4 regions of the Lacticaseibacillus sp. 53-4 genome follow, and region 3 is predicted to be linked to each of the others. Evidence: predicted binding sites of a transcription regulator. Region 3 holds the regulator's gene; each other region holds the start of a gene.
The links. The regulator LexA, encoded in region 3, represses DNA repair genes until DNA is damaged. The targets are predictions, from matches to a motif close to CNAACANNTGTTNG.
Positions count from the first base shown of each region.

Region 1: the regulator LexA is predicted to act here: its motif matches at 2,452-2,465, upstream of JUF21_RS00115 (Y-family DNA polymerase).
Region 2: the regulator LexA is predicted to act here: its motif matches at 2,955-2,968, upstream of parE (DNA topoisomerase IV subunit B).
Region 4: the regulator LexA is predicted to act here: its motif matches at 2,483-2,496, upstream of JUF21_RS04810 (ATP-dependent DNA helicase).

Region 1 is NZ_BOLT01000001.1:17,662-21,859, reverse strand. Features, by position in the region: gene JUF21_RS00125 (ACT domain-containing protein) at 1-336, shown strand, start outside; gene JUF21_RS00120 (hypothetical protein) at 466-969, shown strand; gene JUF21_RS00115 (Y-family DNA polymerase) at 1,112-2,425, opposite strand; gene JUF21_RS00110 (aldo/keto reductase) at 2,538-3,380, shown strand; gene JUF21_RS00105 (branched-chain amino acid ABC transporter ATP-binding protein) at 3,405-3,986, opposite strand; gene JUF21_RS00100 (hypothetical protein) at 3,999-4,198, opposite strand, start outside.
Region 2 is NZ_BOLT01000004.1:12,763-16,960, reverse strand. Features, by position in the region: gene parC (DNA topoisomerase IV subunit A) at 1-749, opposite strand, end outside; gene parE (DNA topoisomerase IV subunit B) at 749-2,761, opposite strand; gene JUF21_RS02570 (GNAT family N-acetyltransferase) at 3,055-3,645, shown strand; gene plsY (glycerol-3-phosphate 1-O-acyltransferase PlsY) at 3,642-4,198, shown strand, end outside.
Region 3 is NZ_BOLT01000005.1:35,867-40,064, reverse strand. Features, by position in the region: gene JUF21_RS03300 (5-formyltetrahydrofolate cyclo-ligase) at 1-125, shown strand, start outside; gene JUF21_RS03295 (AEC family transporter) at 180-1,124, shown strand; gene JUF21_RS03290 (hypothetical protein) at 1,135-1,608, shown strand; gene lexA (transcriptional repressor LexA) at 1,766-2,392, opposite strand; gene JUF21_RS03280 (hypothetical protein) at 2,515-2,706, opposite strand; gene JUF21_RS03275 (AI-2E family transporter) at 2,926-4,104, shown strand; gene JUF21_RS03270 (hypothetical protein) at 4,101-4,198, shown strand, end outside.
Region 4 is NZ_BOLT01000008.1:30,428-34,625, forward strand. Features, by position in the region: gene JUF21_RS04805 (hypothetical protein) at 1-54, opposite strand, end outside; gene JUF21_RS04810 (ATP-dependent DNA helicase) at 32-2,410, opposite strand; gene JUF21_RS04815 (hypothetical protein) at 2,577-3,194, shown strand; gene JUF21_RS04820 (sulfite exporter TauE/SafE family protein) at 3,201-4,046, shown strand; gene JUF21_RS04825 (DUF1634 domain-containing protein) at 4,043-4,198, shown strand, end outside.

The DNA of each region.
Region 1 (4,198 bases), on a different contig from region 3:
GTTTCAGAAGCGGTCAAGCAGGTGGGCATCTCCCGGGGGACTTATTACAAGTACAAGGATTATGTGTTCCTGCCTGACGCCGGTCTGGCTCAGCGCAAGGCCGTGATTTCGCTGATGCTTCACCATGATCGCGGGATCCTGTCTGAGGTCTTGACGACGCTGTCCAACGCCGATGCGTCGATTATCACCATTAACCAGAACATTCCGATTCACGACTGGGCCAGCGTCGTGATTTCTTTCGATATCAGTAACCTGACCGGCACGGTTGACAGTCTGCTCGCCGCCTTGAAAAAGTCGCGCGGAGTGACCGATGTGACTCTGATCTCAGTGGAGTAGCGCCAAATCGTTAGATTAAACTTGCAAGTGAATTTAATGAGGTATATTCTAATTTGCAAGTACAAACGTGGGTTATGGGAGTGACCTGCGTTGTCTGAGACGATTATTGTCGTTGGGGGGCTTTTCTGAATGAGCCGGATTGTGAAGCTGTTTTGTGGTGTTTTATTCGCACTGGTCGCGGTACTGCCGGCGCTTTTGCTGGTGGCAATGATTCTACTGATCTCGGTGGTTTTTGCGGGGGTCAGCGCCCCGATTGCCTTGGGGCTGGTACCGCCGCTGCTTGTTCTGGGACTGATTGGTGTCCCGCTGCTTTCGGCGCTTCTGTTGGTGGGCCTCTGGTTTGCCCATTTTCATCAGGCGACGCTGCATGTGCTGGATAACGGGGTCAAGCGTGAGCTGACAATCAAAATCAACTTGACCGGTCGTCAAATCTTGCGCCAGCTGCAAAATGAGACCGTCATCGCACATCACCACGGGGGCAGCTGGTTTTCCGCCTTCGACCACGCCCTTGAAGGATTCTTTCACGACGAGCTGCGCGACTACCTGCTGCATCAGGTCAGCGAGCAGTACGGGCTGGACGTTGAGGAAGTCATGCGCCTGGCGGATGACCAGGATTACCATTTCTCACTTTAACTGAAAACGCGGCTGAGCCATAAAGCGGTTTTAGCCCAAAACACAAGGGCCTCTGAGCCGCGGTTCGTTCTTAGAATCGCGATGCAGAGGCCCTTGTGTACTTGGACGTTGATTTATTATGTCTGGCGCCGATTTTGGGTTCTCATTCGTAGCTGTTGCCGCCGTTGTGGCCGCCGACCAGGCTGGCCCGCTGAATCGCGGTGCCGCCGCGCAGTTTACTTTTGGCGTAGACGACTGCCGTGAAACCAAATTTCGTGCGCAGTGTGTCCACTGTGCGGGCCAAATCGGTCGTGCGGACCTGCTCGGCCACCGGTTGCAAAAGACTGAGCTGCTCGCCGGTGTCTGGACCCAGCCGGCCCGTGTACACGGCGATGTTGCGGATCACCTCGCCATGCCAGTAGCGGCGAAACAGCATGATCAGGGCTTCGTTCAGCTCATCGTTGCGATTGGTGGGGAAAATGCGCAGTGCGTGGCTGAAGCCGCTTTTGCCTGAAGCCTCTGCGGCCGCATAGGAAAAGCCAATGCCGAGGCTGATGCTGCCGGCCTTCTTGTGATGATGGCGGAGCCGGGCGGCCACCTGCTCACCGATTTCCTTGATCACCAGCTCGATTTCGCTTTGAATCGCGTAGTCGCGTGGCAGCACTTGTGAGTTGCCGATGCTTGGTGCTCTAGTCACCACGCGCTTGGCGATGGTGGTGCGATCGATGCCCCAGGCCAGGGCAAACAGCTGCTGGCCGATGATACCCATTTCCTGTTCCAGTAGGTAAGGGTTAGCGTGCGCCAGCTCGTAAATCGTGGTAATGCCCAGCCGCCTAAGATGCGCGGCGGTGCGGTCGGCGATGCTCCACACGGCAGTCATGTCGTCGATCGACCACAGCTTTTCCGGTACCGTGGCGTAGGAGATCTCGCCAATGAGATCCGGCTGATGTTTGGCGTACACATCCAAGGCAATCTTGGCCTGGACCGGATTTTCGCCAATGCCGACGGTGGTGTAAAGGCCCAGCGCATGGTACACCGCCTTCTGGATGCGCTTGGCGACTTCCCGTGGCGTCTTGCCAAAAAGGCGCCAGGAGTGCGTGAGGTCCAGCACCGACTCATCGATCGAATACGGCCACAGGTCCGAATCGGCGACGAAGCGGCGAAAGATGTCGTTGATCTGCAGATTGCGCTGGATGTAGAGGTTCATGCGCGGCGGGACCACCATCAGGTTCGGGTCATCGGGCAGGTCGCGCTGGCGGCTGACGTTTGCCTGCAAGCCGTACTCTTTCTTCGCGATCGGCGAGGTGGCCAGAATCAGGCCGCCGTTGGTATTTTCCTGCTCAGACATGACGACTAAGGCGACCTTCAGCGGGTCCCAGCCGCGGGCGACCGCCTCAACGGAAGCGTAGAAGGATTTATTATCGATTAAAAAAACGACCCGGTGCGGCTCGTTTGCATAAATAGACGGTTCACTCATCGCCAATCACCTCGAGGTTCATTATACGAACAAACGTTCTATTTTGGCAAGCAATTTGATTCGCAGTGAGTGCTATAATTTTAATGTTCAGATTAAAAAATGAGGTGAAAGAATGTCAGTATTAACAGATTCATACACCCTGCCAAATGGGGTCAAGATCCCGCAGGTCGGCTTTGGGACCTGGCAGATTCCTAATGGAGACAAGGCTTATCAGGCGGTGACTGAGGCGTTGCGCCAGGGTTATCGGCACATTGATACGGCCCATGGCTACGGCAACGAGGAAAGCGTGGGCAAGGCGATCCGCGATTCTGGGATCCCTCGCGATCAGATTTTCGTGACCTCGAAGCTTCCGGCAGGTGCGAAGACGGCGGAGGCAGCACAACAAGCCTTTGCGGAGTCCATGGCGCGGCTGGACCTCGGCTACATCGACATGTACCTGATCCACGCCCCGTGGCCGTGGGAGGAGTTTGGGGCCGACTACCGGGTGCAGAACCGGACGGTGTGGGCCCAGATGGAATCCTTCTACACCAGTAAAAAAGTGCGTGCGATTGGGATTTCTAACTTCAACGTGCGCGACCAGGAGGACCTGTACGCGCACTGCAAGATCAAGCCAATGGCGCTGCAGCTGCAGTATTACATCGGTTTTACCGAAGATGACAACGTCCAGTGTGCTAAGGAGAACGGCCTGTTGGTCGAGGCCTTTTCACCGCTGGCAACCGGCTTCTTGCTCAACAATGATGCGGTCAAAACCGTGGCTGCGCATTACGGCACCGGGGTGGCTCAGGTGGCGATCCGCTACGTCCTGCAAAAAGGGCTCCTGCCGCTGCCAAAGGCGACCAGCCCGGCGCACATTAAAGCTAACACCGAGTTGGACTTTACGCTCAGTGCTGAAGACATGAAGACGCTGGACAGCCTGAAGGACACCGCACCAGGTGAGGACAATAACCGGTACTGAGACAATAAAAAACACGCCTGATTTTTAGGCGTGTTTTTTGGTGCCATCTGACGCGGCTGCCAAGCTGGGGGCGCGGGTGAAGCTGTGGTCTGGATGGGCGTCGATCAAGCTTTGATCGGCCGTGAGAATCACAAACCGTGAGTGGGTGCCTGCCAGCGCCTGGTTGGCGAATCTCAGAAAGGCACGCGTCTCGGTCGGCACCATTACGGCGGGCAACCCTTTGGCCAAAATCACGGACCGTTTGCCCATGAGGCCGCGGAAGAATTGGACATAAAGACTTTCCGCTGGGGTCAGCTGGCTTGCGGGCTGATCTAAGAACAGGGTGTCTTGGCGCAGCGCTTCGGGCAGCTGGTTCAGGGCCGGGCCGCGACTGTTGATGAGCAGGTTGGCGCGGACCGACAGATAGGGCACGATGCCGGTGTCGGTTTCATCGACCAGGGCCAGCGCCTTGGTGCAGCCGCCGCTGACAAAAGCCTGGGTGTAGGCGGCGAACGTCTGACTCAGCGAGTCAGCGGAAACAAAGACAAAACTGGTGGTTCCCGGCGCGAAGAGGGTCTGAACATGATCGCGGAAACTTTGTGCCATTTGGGGATGAAAAAGCGTCATAGACAAGGCTCCTTAAGAATTGACTTGATCGGTTGAAGACGCGGTGTGCAGCAGCTGCCGCCTGAGTAAACTCAATTCGGCAAGCGCGGCAGTACCTTGCCCTAAAATAATCGTGCCACACCCGGTCAGCAGGGTCGGGACAAAGCCATAAAGTTGGTGCGACGGCTGTGGGGCATTCGGCGGCGGGCCAGGAAAGAAGAGCCCGGGGCCGG
Region 2 (4,198 bases), on a different contig from region 3:
CCGCGCATCGTTTCCATGTGGGTGCGGGAGCGCACGACCACCTTGCCGCGGCCGGTTTCGTAAGCCTGCTTAATGCCAGCGAGCCCTTGGATGATGCCACCGGTCGGAAAATCGGGGCCCAAAACGAACTTCATCAGGTCATCCAGGCTGGCGTCCGGATGCTTCATCAGGTACAACAGCGCGTTAATGACCTCGCGCAGGTTGTGCGGCGGAATGTCGGTCGCGTACCCCGCGGAAATCCCCGTCGCACCGTTGACCAGCAGATTAGGAAAAGCGGCCGGCAGCACCGTCGGCTCTTCGGTGGTGTCATCGAAGTTCAGGACCATTTCCACGGTATCCTTGTCGATGTCCTTCAGCAGCTCGCCGGAGATTTTGGACAGCCGGGCTTCGGTATAGCGCATCGCGGCCGGCGGATCGCCGTCCATCGAGCCGTTGTTCCCGTGCATTTCAATCAGCGGCTCTTCCAGCTTCCAATCCTGGGACAAGCGCACCATCGCCTCGTAAATCGACGAGTCGCCATGGGGGTGAAAATTACCCATGACGTTCCCGACGGACTTGGCGGACTTGCGAAAGCCCTTATCAAACGTGTTGCCGTCCTGGTTCATCGCAAACAGGATGCGGCGCTGAACCGGCTTTAAGCCGTCGCGCACATCCGGTAGGGCGCGCTCTTGAATGATGTACTTGGAGTAGCGGCCGAACCGCTCCCCCATGACCTCTTCGAGCGTCATTTCTTGAATGTGATTTGCCATTACTTACCCTTCTTCGAAATCTGCTTTTTGATCTGCTCGACGCCGAATTGCATGTTGCTGTGGTCGGTGGTCTTCGTTTCCATGATCGAGCCTTCCTCGTCCATGTCGAAGTCGACGTTACGCTCGATCCACTCGCGCCGCGGCTCTACGCGGTCGCCCATCAGCGTGGTGACCCGGCGTTCGGCCAGGGCGCCATCATCGACCCGCACCCGGATCAGCGTCCGGGTTTCCGGATTCATGGTGGTTTCCCAAAGCTGGTCAGCGTTCATTTCGCCTAAGCCTTTGAACCGGGTCAAAACGTAGCCTTTGCCCATTTTCTGGGTTTCTTTTTCCAGTTCCTCATCGGTCCAGGCGTAGGCGATCTTGATGTTGGCGCCCTTCCCCTTTTGCAGCCGGTAAAGCGGCGGCAGGGCGATGTAGACCTTGCCAGCGTCCATCAGCGGCCGCATGTAACGGTAGAAAAAGGTGAGCAGCAGCGCTTGAATGTGGGCGCCGTCGGTATCAGCATCGGTCATGATGATGACCTTGTCGTAGTTGGCCTGCTTGACGTCAAACTCCGCCCCGACGCCGGCGCCGATGGTGTAGATCATCGTGTTGATTTCTTCGTTCTTGACGATGTCCTGAAGCTTGGCCTTTTGCGTGTTCAACACCTTGCCTCGCAGCGGCAGGATGGCCTGGAACTTGCGGTCGCGGCCCTGCTTGGCCGAGCCGCCCGCCGAATCCCCTTCGACCAGGTACAGCTCGTTTTTCGCGGCGTTTTTGCTTTGCGCTGGGGTCAGCTTGCCTGACAGCAGGCCTTGGTCCTTCTTCTTGCGCTTGCCGGTGCGGGAGTCATCGCGGGCCTTGCGTGCGGCCTCACGCGCTTCACGAGCACGCAGCGCTTTGCGGACCAGCTCCTGCGCGTCGTCGCCGCCTTCCATGAGCCAGAAGCTCATTTTCTCGTAAATCACCGAGTCGACGGCGGCGCGAGCCTGGGGCGTGCCCAGCTTACCCTTAGTCTGACCCTCAAACTGCAGGATCTCCTCGGGGATGCGCACGGACAGCACCGCGGCCAGGCCTTCGCGAACGTCGGAGCCTTCCAGGTTCTTATCCTTGTCCTTCAGCAGGTTGACCTTGCGCGCAAAATCGTTGAACGCCCGGGTCAGCGCCGAGCGCATGCCGACTTCATGCGTGCCGCCGTCGCCGGTGCGCACGTTATTGACGAAGCTAATCGTGTTTTCGGAGTAGCCGTCGTTGTACTGGCCGGCAAAGTCCACGATGATGCCGTCCTTGTCGCCTTCAAAATTGAAGACGGGGCTGACGGTGTCGCGGTCCTCGTTCAGGTACTTAACGAAGCTGACCAGGCCGTCGGGATAATGGTACGTTTCGGCGCGGCCGGTGCGCTCATCGGTCAGGGTGAAGACAATGTTCTTCATCAAAAAGGCCGATTCGCGCAGGCGCTCGGACAGCGTGTCGAAGTTGTAGGTCGTCGTTTGAAAAATCGTCGGGTCCGGCTTGAACGTGATGGTCGTTCCGTTGGGCTCGTTGACCTTGCCCAATTTCTGCAGGCCGCCATCGGGATGGCCGCCGTTGATGAAATGCTCCTCAAAGCCTTGCTTGTCGCGCACGACCCGCACGGTCAGCGACTCGCTCAGCGCATTGACGACGGAAGAGCCGACCCCGTGCAGGCCGCCAGATGTCTTGTAAGAGTTCTGGTCGAACTTCCCGCCGGCGTGCAGCACCGTCAAAATGACTTCGATGGTCGGCTTGCCAGACGCGTGCATCCCCGTCGGCATGCCGCGGCCATGGTCCTTGACGGTGATCGAGTTATCCTCGTGAATCGTCGTGGCGATGGTGTCCCCGTACCCAGCGAGGGCCTCATCGACTGAGTTGTCGACGATTTCGTAAACCAGATGGTGCAGCCCACGGGCATCAGTTGAGCCAATATACATCCCCGGCCGCTTCCGCACGGCTTCCAGGCCATGCAGCACCTGGATCGATGAATCGGTGTATGCTTCTCTTGCTTTTGCCATTAAATGCTCCTCTTTTCGTGCAACTTCAATTACAATACACCAGACGCGGCCTCATATGAAAGCTATTTTTCCAAGGTGCTAAGCCGCGCGGCCTAAGCAAGCCGGCTAGCCTGCCTGGCGCAACGCCGCGGCCGGGCCCTGCTTTTCGGCCAGTGATTGATTTCGCGAAAACTCGCTGCTGATCTGCAAGCAGCGAATACTTGTTCGGATAACCTATTTTACGCAAGATTCGCCTTGGCGTCAAAAAATGGTAAACTGAAAACACTGATATTGCATCATCAAAGGTGGTTTCCATGCCAGATTTTCTCACCAAACCGACCCTCACTCAGGGGCCGGTGACACTGCGGGCGTTTCGCGCCGCAGACATTCCGCGAATGCTTGACATCTTGGCGCTGCCGCAGGTAAACCTGTACACCGGTGCGCTGACCAAAACCCCGAGTGCAGCGGACCGCTTTCCGGCGGATCAAAAGGAAACGGCCAAGATTATTAACTGGTACCAAACGCGTAATCAGCAACCGGACCGACTGGACCTGGCGATCGAAGCCAGTGGGCAACTGGTCGGCGAGGTCGTCTTGAACGAGTATGACGCCGCGCACAACACCTGCAACCTGCGCGTCCTCATCGCCGACGATGCGACAAGCCACGGCATCGGCACCATCGCGCTGAAGCTGATGGCGGCTCACGCCTTCACCTACCTGCACTTGGCCGCGCTCACCCTCGACGTGTTCGACTTCAACCCGCGGGCCCAGCACGTCTACCGCAAAGTTGGCTTCAGGCAAACGGGGGCCATCGGAAACGACCTCACGCTCGACGGCCGGCCGCACACGACCTTCACCATGCGGTTGACGGCTAAATCATTTGCTAAGAAAGGACCTCAGTCATGATTCTCGCCTTATGCTTCATCCTGGCCTACCTGATTGGCTCCATCCCCAGCGGGGTGTGGGTCGGCCGCGCCTTTTTCCACCAGGACATCCGCACCGCTGGCTCCCACAACATCGGGACAACGAACGCTTACCGCGTCCTCGGGCCGGTCGGCGGCACCATCGTCCTGGTGATGGACATTCTCAAAGGCACGCTGGGCGCCAGCCTGCCGATGTTGTTCGGTCTGCACCCCCACTGGCTGGTACTGCTGGTCGGGCTGGCCGCCGTGTTCGGCCACACCTGCTCGATTTTCATCGGCTTTAAGGGTGGCAAGGCGGTCGCCACGTCTGCCGGCATCGCGCTGGCCTACAACCCGCCGTTTTTTCTGTTCTGCTGCGCGGTGTTCATCAGCTTGGTGCTGCTGTCCAGCATGGTGTCGGTGGCCTCAACGCTGGGGATGTTCCTGATCACCATTGCGACGCTGTTTATGCATGACTGGATCCTGACGGCGGTGGCCGCGCTGATCTGGGTGCTGATCATGATCCGCCACCGCGCCAACTTTGCCCGCATCAAAAA
Region 3 (4,198 bases):
ACCGCTTCTTGGCGAAGTACGATGGCCCCACCGTCGCTTTGGTCCCCAGTGTCATGAATTTTGCCGCGCCGGCGTGGCCGGTCGAAGCTTTCGACGTCCTGATCCAAACGCTGCTGACCGTTTAGTCTCGCAGCGAAAAACCAGCGGCAAGGTGTTTGCCGCATGTGAGGAGTAATTTTTTGACTAGTTTTCTCTCAAGTTTAGGCGGGGTCTCCGAGATCTTGATCCTGGTCGCCATCGGCTACGGGCTGACCGCCCTGGGGTGGTTCAACGACCGCTCCAGCCGTGTGATCGCCAAGGTCGTCACCCAGGTCGCCCTGCCCGCCTACATGATCGAAACCATCTGCTCGCGCTTTTCCGCAAGGGAGCTGGCGGCACTGCTGCCGGACCTGCGCTTTCCAGTGCTGTCGATGGCCGTCCTGTTTGCCCTGTCCTTTGTGGTGGCGCGCGTGATTCGCGTTGACCCCAAGCGCCGCGGCCTGTTCAAGTCCATGTTTTTTAACTCCAACACGGTGTTTATCGGCCTGCCGGTCAACCTGGCGCTGTTTGGGCCGAAAAGCGTGCCGTATGTGCTGGTTTACTACATGGCCAACACCACCATTTTCTGGACGATCGGGGTTTACTTGATCCAGCGCGACGGCCCGCACGCCGCCCACTTTGACCTCAAGCAGACGCTGGGGAAAATTTTCTCGCCGCCGCTTTTGGGCTTCATGGTCGGCGTCGTGCTCGTCCTGCTGCATGTGCAGCTGCCGAGCTTTCTCTCGGCCACTTTAGGCTACGTTGGTGACCTGACCATCCCGGGCTCCATGTTCTTCATCGGCATCGCGATGTACCAGGCCGGCATCAAAAACATCCGCTTCGACCGCGAACTGCTCGGCGTGTTCTCTGGGCGCTTCGTCTTTGCGCCGCTGGTGATGTACGCGCTGGTCGCCTTCGCCCCGGTCCCGCTGCTCATGAAGCAAGTCTTCATCCTGCAGTCCTGCATGCCGGTCATGACTAACGCCCCGGTCGTCGCCAAGCTGTACGGCGCCGATTCGAAAAACGCCGCGATCACCGTCTCCGCAACCACCCTGTTTGCCATCGTGGTGATCCCAATCGTCATGACCTTAGTGCAACATCTGTGAGGTAAATACATTGAAGAAAATTCTGCTTAGCGCTGCGCTGGTGCTGGTCCTCGCCGGCTGCGGCAGTCAAAAAAAAGCGCCGCAAACCAGCTCGAGCAGCAGCGTCAAAATCAGCAAACAGGCGGCACCGAAAAAACGGCCCAACACCAAGGCCGGCATGGATGATCTGATCGGCCACTACTGGGTCAACACTGCGGATGCGAGTGAAGTCCTGCAGATCACCGCCTCAACTGATGGCTACTTTGTGGACGTCCAGCGCTATTCGCAGGCTCAGGCCGGTTATGCGACGGCCAGTGCCGGGGTGTTTGCCGCCAGGCTGGTCCTGTGCAAGCACACATACACTTTCACCGGCCGCGCGCAGCCGAATGCGCAAAGCAGCACATGGGTCTTCCAGAAGCTCAGTGCGACCAAGATCAAACAACTGCCGGACGGGCCCCTGTTTCGGCAGGTCAAAAACGACGACCTCAGCACCATTAAACATTAAAGAGAAAGTAAGCCAAAATTGCTTAGTCGCGTTCCATAAAGCAACGTCCAAGCGCACAAACGCCCCTGCACCGCGATTTTAAAAACAAATCGTGGCGCAGGGGCGCTTGTGCTTTGAGCTAAACCCGCTTGATGGCTCAGCCTTTTGACGTTTGTGCTTATTTAACTTCGCTGCGGTACAGGCCAACGACCACACCCAGAATGGAGACGTCGTCGAAGTACATGTCCGACATGGAATCATTTTCCGGGTGCAGCCGCACACCGCCGTTTTCGCGGTAGAAGCGCTTGACCGTCGCCTCGTCGTCCTGGGTCATGGCGACCACAATCTGACCGTTCTCGGCGGTTTCCTGCTTCTTGATGATCAGCTTGTCGCCATCCAGAATGCCGATCTTGATCATGGACGAACCGGAAACTTCCAGGATAAACAGGTCATCTGCAATGTACTCCAGATCATCTGGAATCGGAAAATAGCCATCGATGTTCTCAATCGCGGTGATCGGCACCCCGGCGGCAACCGTACCGACGATTGGGATGCCTTCTTCGGCAATCCCGATGTATGACAAGCCGGCTTTGGTCAGCATCAGCGTGCGCGGCTTGGCCGGGTCCTTGGCAATGTAGCCTTCCGCCAGGAGCCGGTCGAGGTACGCGGCGACCGTGGAGCTGGAACTGAGGCCCACGTTTTTGCCGATTTCCCGCACGGTTGGTGGAAACCCATTGGTTTGAATTGAATCATGAATCGTGTGTAGGATCTGCTTCCAACGTTTCTGACTTGCTTGGGATGGCATGGCCGTCCGCCTCCGCTCTCTAGTTTTCTTTATCATACCAGCGGGAACGCTTGTTTGCAAGCAAAAGGACCGCAGCTTAGGAAAGCATCAAAAAAGACCGCCCAAGCGGTCTCATGTGAACCCTAGAAGCGATGCATCAGGTCCAGCCGGTGCAGCTGCCGGCGGTCGCACTTATTGCGCTGCATCAGGTAGACGCCGCCGAACAACATGTCGACTGCGATCAGCCCGATTCCGAGCACGGTATTGATGACTAGCAGGACCACGGTCACTGCGATCAATGCGCGCAGACTCCACTTCATGACTTTCATACTCATTGGACGCCCCCCTCTCGTAATTTTGATAGTTCTGATTATACCCGAAATCTTGCTTTTGTAAAGGTTCTGTATATAATCAATTTACATTCGGGGCAATTCGGCCGGCACTTGGCATTTATTCTTTACAATTCACAAACAAATCAGCCTTGCGCCGGATTCGCTTTCACCCCCTCATTTAGGTATCATAGAAGTAGTCAACAAACTCAAAGGGGTGCGCGCATGCAAACGAAACGCTCACAGTTTTACCAGCGGTTTTTAAACAACAAGTTTGCCGTGATCCTGGTCGATCTGGTGCTCGCGTTGCTCGCGATTTTTATTTTCACCAAAATTGCCTGGGTGTTTCAGCCTGTGGTCAGTTTTCTGAGCATCGTCGCCCCGCCGTTCATCCTCGCCGGAATCCTGTTCTACATGCTCAACCCCGTCGTCAACTGGCTGCATCAGCGCGGCCTCAACCGACTGCTGGCCATCGCGTTGGTCTTCCTCCTCGTGATTGGGCTGATCGTCCTAGCCATCACTCGCGTTGTGCCGCCCATCGAAAGCCAGCTGCGCAGCTTCATTAATGCGACTCCGACTTACTGGGACGAGTTCGTCCGGTGGATCACCGACCTGAATAACCAGCAGAACATTTTCAGCGACAAGCAGCTGAGTCAGTTCGCCGGCGAGATCCAAACTTGGGTCTCCAAGCGCGGCTCGACCATCTTGTCGGGGACGCTGTCGTCCTTGTCCTCGATCATCTCCACTGTCGGCACCGTGGTGGTTACCGTGGCGACCGCGCCGATCATTTTGTTCTTCATGCTCAAAGAGGGCAACAAGTTCACGCCAATGATCCTGCACCTGGTCCCAACCAAGCAGCGCAAGAGCTTTGGCGACATGCTGCACGAGATGAACGTCAAGGTCGGCTCGTACGTGCAAGGCCAGCTGACCGTCGCCATCGCCGTCGGGATCATTTTCATGGTCGGCTATTCGATCATCGGCCTGCGCTACGGCCTGATCTTTGGGATGCTGGCGGCACCGTTGAACCTGATCCCCTACTTTGGTTCCGCGCTCGCGATGGTGCCAGCGCTGATCATGGGCGCCATTCAGGGGCCGAAGATGTTCATCGCGGTAATCGTCGTCTTCTTCATCGAGTGGCTGCTCGAGACGCAATTGATCTCCCCGTTTGTCATGGGGAGTAAACTAGAGATGCACCCGATCACCATTGTCGTGGTCCTGCTGACAGCAGGGTCCATGTTCGGACTGGTGGGTGTGATCTTGGGAATCCCCGGCTTTGCGGTGATCAAGATCGTGGTGGTGCGCCTGTTCAGATGGTACCAGCAAGTCTCCGGGCTCTACCCCAGCGATGTTCCCGACAAGACCCTGCAACTCACCTCGCAGGAGAAAGCAGATAACTCAAAATGAACACTTTTCTGATACTTTTAGATGCCGCACTGATCGGACTGGGCGCGTATTACCTGTTCTGGCAGAGTAAAATCGACGTGCGCGGCGCGTATTC
Region 4 (4,198 bases), on a different contig from region 3:
TTCCCAGTAGGCGTACAGCGTTTTTTCCAAATCAAGCGTTAGGGGTGTTTTCACGATGAGCCTCCCAAAAGTCGGTCAGTTGCGCGGCCATGTCGTCAAGGTCAGTGGCGACGGTGGCATGGGTCCAGTGCGGCGGAAACAGCGGCGCGTATCGCGGCCCGGCGAAGCGGCTGTCGGCCAGCAGCACGACGCCGACGTCCTTGGCCCCGCGGATGACCCGCCCGCCGGCCTGCAGGACATTGTTGAAGCCGGGCAGCTGGTAGGCGTAGGCAAACCCGTCCTGGCCCTGCGCGTCAAAATACGCACGCAGGCGGTCGGTTTCTGCGTTCAGGCCGGGCAGGCCGACGGTGACAATGGCGACGCCGATCAACTGGTCGCCGCCCAGGTCGATGCCTTCGCTGAAAATCCCGCCGAGCACGGCAAAACCGACCACGGGACTGGGGTCATCGCGAAACCGGGCCAGAAACGTGGTGCGTTCGTCGCTGGTCATGCTGCCGCCTTGCACGACGGTGGCCAAGTCCGGGTTGGCAGCCTTGAAGGCGTCGGCGACGGTGGTCAGGTAGCTGTGCGACGGTAGGAAGATCAGGTAGTGCCCAGCTTTGGTGCTGACCATCATAGTGAGGCTGGCGATCAGCGCCGGCAGGCTGGACTCGCGATTGCGATAAGTCGGGGTGATAAAATTGGTGACCAACACCTTGAGGTTTTCCTGGGGAAACGGCGACGGTAGGCGGTAGGCCAGCGACTGGTCGCGGCCGCCGAGAATGTCCTGATAGTAGGGCAAAGGCGACAGGGTCGCTGAAAATAGCACGGCGCCGCGGCCTTTGTCCAGACAGTCCGAGATGAACTGGCTGGGATCCAGGCACAGCTCCTTGAGGTGGATGGCCCCGGCCGCGTTTTCAATTTCCGTTTCGTAGGCGTCGTTGTAGTAATCAGCGATGCGCAGGTAGCTGGTGGCGCTGAAGAACACTGGCAGCACCTGATCGACGACGGCCTGGTCACGCGTGTCGGGGTCCTGGCCCAGCCAGTCGTGCACGGCGCTGGTGAAGCCGGTCAGCTGCGCGATGAAGTCGTCGAGCTGTGGTTTTTGAAACGTCAGCGGCTGGTCATTGACTGTCAGGCGCACGGCGTCAAAGGCGGTCAGGACCTTGGACAAGGCGCCTTTGACTGGCGGCAGACCCTTGCCCTTTTGCTTATCGATTGCAGACCGTAACGTGGCAAAATCGGTGTCGAGCAGCTCGGCGCTGTACATTTCCCGCGCCCTTGCCACCAGGTTGTGCGCCTCGTCGATCAGGAAGAAGTTGCCGGTGTCCGGCTCGGCAAAGAAGCGCTGCAGGAACACCGCCGGGTCGAACAGGTAGTTGTAGTCGCAGATGATGACATCGCAAAACAGGCTGACGTCCAGCGAAAACTCGAAGGGGTCCAGCGTGTGCTTCTTGGCGTACTGCTCGATCACCGGCCGCGTGATGGCGTCCTCGTGGCCCAACAGATCTTTCAGCGCCGGCTTGAGGCGGTCGTAGTAGCCGAGCATGTAGGGGTTGATGCTGGGGTCGTCGGGCTCGTCGGCAAAGGTGATGGTGTCCTTGGCCGTCAGCGTGATGCTTTTGGCGTGCAGGCCGTGTTTGGTCATCAGCGCCATCGCCTCTTCGGCCACGTGCCTAGTGCTTTGCTTGGCGGTCAGGTAGAAGGTGCGCTGGATGAGCCCGGCGCCCATCGCCTTGATCACCGGAAACAGCGTCGAAATGGTTTTGCCGGTGCCGGTCGGGGCCTCGACAAACAGCCGCGTCGAATTGGCGACGGTGCGATACACCGCCGCGGCCAGTTCGCGCTGCCCTTTGCGGTACACCGGGAAGGGAAACGGCAGCGGCTCAATGCTGGCGTCGCGGCGGACGACAATGTCGCTGCGCATTTTCAGCCAGTCACCAAAATCGTTCAGCAGGTCCTGAAAATCATCGGCGAGCTCAGCCGCGGTTTTGACCTCGGTGAAGCGCGTGATTTGGTCGGTGGTGGTTTGGTAGTAGATCAGATCCAGCTCGACTTCGGCCAAGTCCCGCTCGTCGCACAGAAAATGGCCGTAGACCCGGGCCTGCGCCCAGTAGCGGTCCTTGGTGTTTTGGGTGACGTCGGCCCAGTCGCGCGCTGAGGTTTTGATCTCCTCGACCACGGTACGCTTCTTGCTGGTGTCCACGCCGTCTGCGCGTCCGTCGATGGTGTAGGCCACACCGTTGACCGTGACCGTCTGGGCCAGGTAGACTTCCTTTTCATAGTTGCCGTCATGGGCGGCCTGCAGGCGGCGGTGGATCGAAGCGCCCAGCATGGCGGTGTTATTGGAATTGGTGGTGACCGGGTCCAGGTCACCGGTGCGGACGGTGAGTTCGACGAGCTCGCGCACGCCAATGCGGTTGTCTGCCATGAGAACGCTCCTTTCTTAAGCAATTTTAACCGGCGCAGTGAAACTCGTCGCGCCGGCTTTTCCTTCCAGTATAAAACGGATGTTCGGGCTTGAAAAGGGAAGCCGGCTTGAACCGAGCCGCTTACATAGGATATGATGGCCAAAGAATAAGTAAAGAGGGATAAACATGGAAATCAACGTGAAGGCTTTTCAGGAAGCCATTGAAGCGGAAAACTTCGAGCAGACCAATTATCCAATCACCGAGGCAGCGGCGACGTCCGATATCGAAAAGGCCCTGGCGCCGGTGTTTAACGACGTGGACCAGGCGCTTTCAACCGGCAAGCTCATTTCGGCGCAGCTGACGATTGCAGGGGATGAGCCCACCTATGTTCGGATCGAAACCGGCATCATCAACCTGCCGTTTGAGGACAGCAAGAAGGTCACCAACTTCCTCGATGCGGACAAAGAAACGCCAATCGACCTCAACCTGATCGTGGTGTCGCCATACGTCAACGCGTCTGGTCTCCGCATCGATGAGATCGCGACGGCGGACGCCTACCTCGCCGATAAGCGGGCCAACATGGCGGCGGTTGCGGCCGAGGTCCACGAAAAGCTGGCCGTCATCAAGACGACCCGTGAGGCGCCAAAGCCAATCGTCAAGGAAGTCCCGGCGAGCCGCGCCAAGACCACCCGCAAAACCACCACGCGGCGCACGGCGGCCAAGAAGCCGGCGACCCGCAAGCGCACGACGCGCAAGCCCGCGGCCAAAAAGCGCAGCACGACTAGCCGCAAAAAGGAGGACTAGCCGATGGTGGGTCAAGCACTTTTGCTCGCCGGCGTTGGCCTGATGGCTGGCATCCTGGGCGCCTTGCTGGGGCTGGGCGGCGGCATCATCATCACGCCGGTGTTGACGTTGATGATGGGTCTGCCGATCCAGTACGCGATCGCCGCCAGCATTGTCGCGGTCATCGCCACCTCCAGCGGCGCCACCATCGCGTACCTCAAGGACGACATGCTCAACCTGCGCGTCGCGATGTTTTTGGAAATTGCGACCACGGTTGGCGCGGTGCTCGGCGCGATTTTAACCGGGTTGTTCAACGCCAACATCCTGTACTTCCTGTTCGGGGCGCTGCTGCTGTTTTCGGTTTACAACATGATCCGCAAGATGCTGATGAAGCCGGAAAACATCAAGGCGCCGGTGCCGGACAAGGCGGCCGAAAAATTGAATCTGAACGGCGAGTACTTCGACAAAAGCACCGGTCAACGCGTTGAGTACCAGGTCACGAATGTCCCAGGCGGGTTTGCCATGATGTTCGGTGCCGGGCTGGCATCTGGTTTGCTGGGCATCGGGTCTGGGGCCTTCAAGGTCCTGGCAATGGACACCATCATGAAAATGCCGCTGAAGCCGTCGACTGCCACGTCAAACCTGATGATGGGGGTCACCGCTGCCGCCAGTGCGACCGTGTACTTTTTCAACGGCTCGCTGCAGCCGCAAATTGCCGCGCCGCTGGCGATCGGTATCCTGATTGGCGCCACGCTCGGCACCCGGCTGATGCAGATCATGCCGACCAAGGTGCTGCGCTGGATCTTCATTCCGGCGATTGGCTACATGGGCCTGCAGATGCTGCTTAAAGGATTCGGGGTGAACATCGGATGAACCAGAAAATCGAAACCGAAACCAAAGACATTGAGCTGATCATCGGCAAGATCCTGCGCATCGGCGTGATCGTCGCCGCGACCGTGATCGGGATTGGCCTTCTGATGTTCCTGATTGAAGGCACCGGCGGTTATCCAGCCGGCGCGCACCCA